DNA from 2 places in the Streptomyces sp. NPDC093600 genome. Region 1 is predicted to be linked to the other one. Evidence: predicted binding sites of a transcription regulator. Region 1 holds the regulator's gene; the other holds the start of a gene.
The links. The regulator HrcA, encoded in region 1, represses chaperone genes, less so after heat shock. The targets are predictions, from matches to a motif close to TTNGCACTCNGNNNNNCNGAGTGCNAA.
Positions count from the first base shown of each region.

Region 2: a site for HrcA is predicted at 1,169-1,195, ahead of groES (co-chaperone GroES). Genes of this name have one in related genera too.

Region 1 is NZ_JBIWIU010000002.1:153,464-155,647, reverse strand. It holds gene dnaJ (molecular chaperone DnaJ) at 1-863, opposite strand, end outside; gene hrcA (heat-inducible transcriptional repressor HrcA) at 864-1,880, opposite strand; gene ACIRB4_RS06315 (MBL fold metallo-hydrolase) at 2,045-2,184, shown strand, end outside.
Region 2 is NZ_JBIWIU010000001.1:475,122-477,305, reverse strand. It holds gene groL (chaperonin GroEL) at 1-572, opposite strand, end outside; gene groES (co-chaperone GroES) at 716-1,024, opposite strand; gene ACIRB4_RS02450 (polysaccharide deacetylase family protein) at 1,229-2,164, opposite strand.

The DNA.
Region 1 (2,184 bases):
GTCTGCAGCGGCACCTTGGTGCCGAGCGCGCCCGCCGTCATCGGGATCGTGACCGTGCAGTGCAGGTCGTCGCCGCGCCGCTGGAAGGTCTCGTGCGGGACCTCGTGGATCTCGACGTACAGGTCGCCCGCCGGACCGCCGCCCGGGCCGACCTCGCCCTCGCCGGCGAGCTGGATGCGGGTGCCGTTGTCGACACCGGCCGGGATCTTCACGGTCAGCGTGCGACGCGAGCGGACCCGGCCGTCGCCCGCGCACTCGGGGCACGGGGTCGGGACGACGGTTCCGAAGCCCTGGCACTGGGGGCAGGGGCGGGAGGTCATGACCTGGCCCAGGAAGGACCGCGTCACCTGGGACACCTCGCCGCGGCCGCGGCACATGTCACAGGTCTGCGCGGAGGTGCCGGGTGCGGCGCCCTCTCCGGAGCAGGTGGTGCAGACGACGGCCGTGTCGACCTGGATGTCCTTGGTCGTACCGAAGGCGGCCTCGTTGAGGTCGATCTCCAGCCGGATCATCGCGTCCTGGCCGCGGCGCGTCCGCGAGCGGGGCCCGCGCTGCGACGCCGTACCGAAGAACGCGTCCATGATGTCCGAGAAGTTCCCGAAGCCGCCCTGGCCGAAGCCACCGGCGCCACCGGCACCGCCGGAGGCCGAGAGCGGGTCGCCGCCGAGGTCGTAGACCTGCTTCTTCTGCGGGTCCGACAACACCTCGTAGGCGGCGTTGATCTCCTTGAACCGCTCCTGCGTCTTCGGATCGGGATTGACATCCGGGTGCAGCTCGCGGGCGAGCCGCCGGAATGCCTTCTTGATCTCGTCCTGGGACGCGTCGCGGCGCACGCCGAGTACGGCGTAGTAGTCCGTGGCCACTTACGACTCCGCCAGGATCTGTCCGACGTAACGTGCCACTGCGCGTACCGCTCCCATCGTTCCGGGGTAGTCCATGCGGGTCGGTCCGACCACGCCGAGTTTGGCGACTGCCTCGTCGCCCGAACCGTAGCCGACCGCGACGACGGACGTGGAGGTGAGTCCCTCGTGGGCGTTCTCGTGCCCGATCCGTACGGTCATGCCCGAGTCCTTGGCCTCGCCGAGCAGCTTGAGGAGCACGACCTGCTCCTCCAGAGCCTCCAGGACGGGCCTGATCGTGAGGGGGAAGTCGTGCCCGAAGCGGGTGAGATTGGCGGTGCCGCCGATCATCAGCCGTTCCTCGTGCTCTTCCACCAGGGTTTCCAGCAGGGTCGCGAGAACCGTCGAGACCGTGCCGCGGTCCTCCGTCTCGAAGGACTCCGGGAGATCCTGCACCAGCTGGGGCACGTCCGCGAAACGGCGGCCGACGACCCGGCTGTTCAGCCGGGCCCGCAGATCCGCCAGCGAGGTCTCGCCGAACGGCGCCGGGCAGTCGATCATCCGCTGCTCGACCCGGCCGGTGTCCGTGATCAGGACGAGCATCAGCCGGGCGGGGGCCAGTGAGAGCAGCTCCACGTGACGGACCGTCGAGCGGGTCAGCGACGGGTACTGCACGACGGCGACCTGGCGGGTCAGCTGCGCGAGCAGCCGGACCGTACGCCCGACGACGTCGTCGAGGTCCACGGCACCGTCGAGGAAGTTGTGGATGGCACGCCGCTCGGGCGTCGACAGCGGCTTGACACCGGCCAGCCGGTCGACGAACAGGCGGTAGCCCTTGTCGGTCGGGATTCGTCCGGCGCTGGTGTGGGGCTGGGCGATATAGCCCTCGTCCTCGAGGACGGCCATGTCGTTGCGAACGGTGGCGGGCGAGACGCCGAGCTGGTGACGCTCCGTGAGCGCCTTGGAGCCCACGGGCTCCTCCGTCCCCACATAGTCCTGGACGATGGCGCGCAGCACCTCGAGTCTGCGTTCGCTGAGCATGGGCGCACACCTCCAGCTGTCGTTCCGGTTGCTCCGTGTTTGGCACTCGCCCTGTCCGAGTGCCAGGAAACCCCCGGCCAGTGTACGGCGGTGGTCGTCGTTCCTGGCAAGGCGGAGGCGAGGGAGTCGCTCCTCACCCCCGCGTCAGCGGATAGCGTCGCCGCATGGATGTCGCTTGGGAAGAGTTCGGCTGGGAGCGGCTCGCGGACGGGGTCGGGCGGCGGCGACTGCCCGGCTGGGACGCCACGGTGGGCCTGGTGCTCGGTGAGAGGGCGGTGCTGCTGTACGACACGGGCGCCACGCT
Region 2 (2,184 bases), on a different contig from region 1:
ATGCCCTCGGTGAAGTCGAGCTCCAGGCCGAAGGTGTTGGACTCCTCGACCGTGATGACACCGTCCTTGCCGACCTTGTCCATCGCCTCGGCGATGAGCTCGCCGACCTGCTGGTCCTGCGCGGAGAGGGCGGCCACGGCGGCGATGTCCGACTTGTCGTCGATCGGGCGCGCGGTGGCGAGCAGCTCATCGCAGACGGCCTTGACGGCGGCGTCGATGCCCTTCTTCAGGGCGGCCGGGGAGGCGCCGGCGGCGACGTTGCGCAGACCCTCGCGGACCAGGGCCTGGGCGAGCACGGTGGCGGTGGTGGTGCCGTCACCCGCGATGTCGTTGGTCTTGGTCGCCACCTCCTTCACCAGCTGGGCGCCGAGGTTCTCGTACGGGTCGTCGAGCTCGACCTCGCGGGCGATCGTGACACCGTCGTTGGTGATGGTGGGGGCGCCGAACTTCTTGTCGATGACGACGTTGCGGCCCTTGGGGCCGATCGTCACCTTCACCGTGTCGGCGAGCTTGTTGACGCCGCGCTCAAGGGCGCGACGGGCGTCCTCGTCGAACTTCAGGATCTTCGCCATGGAGCGATTCAGCCCTCTCGGATTTCGTGGTGAAACTGGTGAAACGAACCGCGCCCCCGGACGCCCAGTGCGGGGTCTAGGGGCGCAGCTCAATGCATCTGACTTCGGTGAAGCGGTGTCCGGGAGCGACCCCGGATCCCGGACTACTTCTCGACGATCGCGAGAACGTCGCGAGCCGAGAGGACGAGGTACTCCTCGCCGCTGTACTTCACCTCGGTGCCGCCGTACTTGCTGTACAGCACGATGTCGCCGGTCTTCACGTCGAGCGGCAGGCGCTCGCCGTTCTCGAAGCGGCCCGGGCCCACGGCCAGGACGACGCCCTCCTGGGGCTTCTCCTTGGCGGTGTCCGGGATGACCAGGCCAGAGGCGGTGGTCTGCTCGGCGTCGAGCGGCTGGACCACAATGCGGTCCTCGAGCGGCTTGATGGCAACCTTGGAGCTGGTGGTCGTCACGATCCGACCTCCCCCTTCGGAGATCACGGGGTTGACTGTCTGAGGTGGCGACCAGGTGGATCCGTCGTCGCGGGTGCCGGACCTGCCCGTCGCTGTGTTGGCACTCTCCGGTGGGGAGTGCCAGAGCCGAGACTATGACCGCGGTTAGCACTCGGTCAAGCGGAGTGCCAATTCAGTGCCGCGTGGCGGTTCCCGGAAGGCGGGTCACACGTAGTCCTCCAGCCTGGCGACGGCGTAGCCCTTGGCCGTGATCGTGCTCATCACCCGACGGATCATGTCCGGCATCGAGCCCTTCCAGTCCTCCTTGCCGCGGAAGTGGGTGAGCACGATGTCGCCGGGGTGCAGGTCCCGGTCCCACTCGCGCCACTCCATCCGGTCCGGGAAGGCCTCCGAGGCCCACAGCGGAACCGCCTTCACCCCGCACTCCTTGGCCGCGCGCAGCGTGTTCTCGTTGTAGTTCCCGTACGGCGGCCGGAAGAGCGTCGGCCGCTTCCCGTACCGCTTCTGGATCGTGTCCTGCATCCCGCAGATCTCCCGCTTCTGCGCCGTGTACGAAAGCCCCGGCATGTAGCGGTGGTTGAGGGTGTGGTTGTGCAGGGAGACGCCGGCGTCCTGCATCTTCTTGAAGTAGCCGTAGTCCTCCTTGACCAGGTAGTCGCTGAGGAAGGCGCTGTACGGGATCCGCAGCTCGCTCATCATGCGCAGCAGCTCGGGGTCCTTCTCGGCGCCGTCGTCGATCGTCAGGAAGACGACCTTCTCCTTGGTCGGCACGGTGGTGAAGACGGGCGGCAGACCCTCGCCGCCCGTCTCGAACCCCTTGCGGGTGGTGATCACCGGCTTGACGGCGGGCGGGGCGGGAGCCTCCAGCGGCGGCCGGTCGAGCCCCCACTTCCTGGCGGCGAGCACCCGGGCGGCCCGCTGCTCCCGGACCTTCTCGACGTACGCGTTGAGGGCGGCGGACGCGCCCTGCGGCTGCCCCTGGGGCCCGCCGGGCGCGGGCCCGCCCGGTGCGCCGGGACCGCCACCGGAGCCGTCGGAGGGCGACCCGCAGGCCGAGGCGAGGGCGGCGACGAGCAGCGCCGCGGCCACCGCCCTCCGCGACTGACGCACGCCCCGGGATGCTTGACACCGGAGACCCATTTGCTCTTTTTGTCGTACTA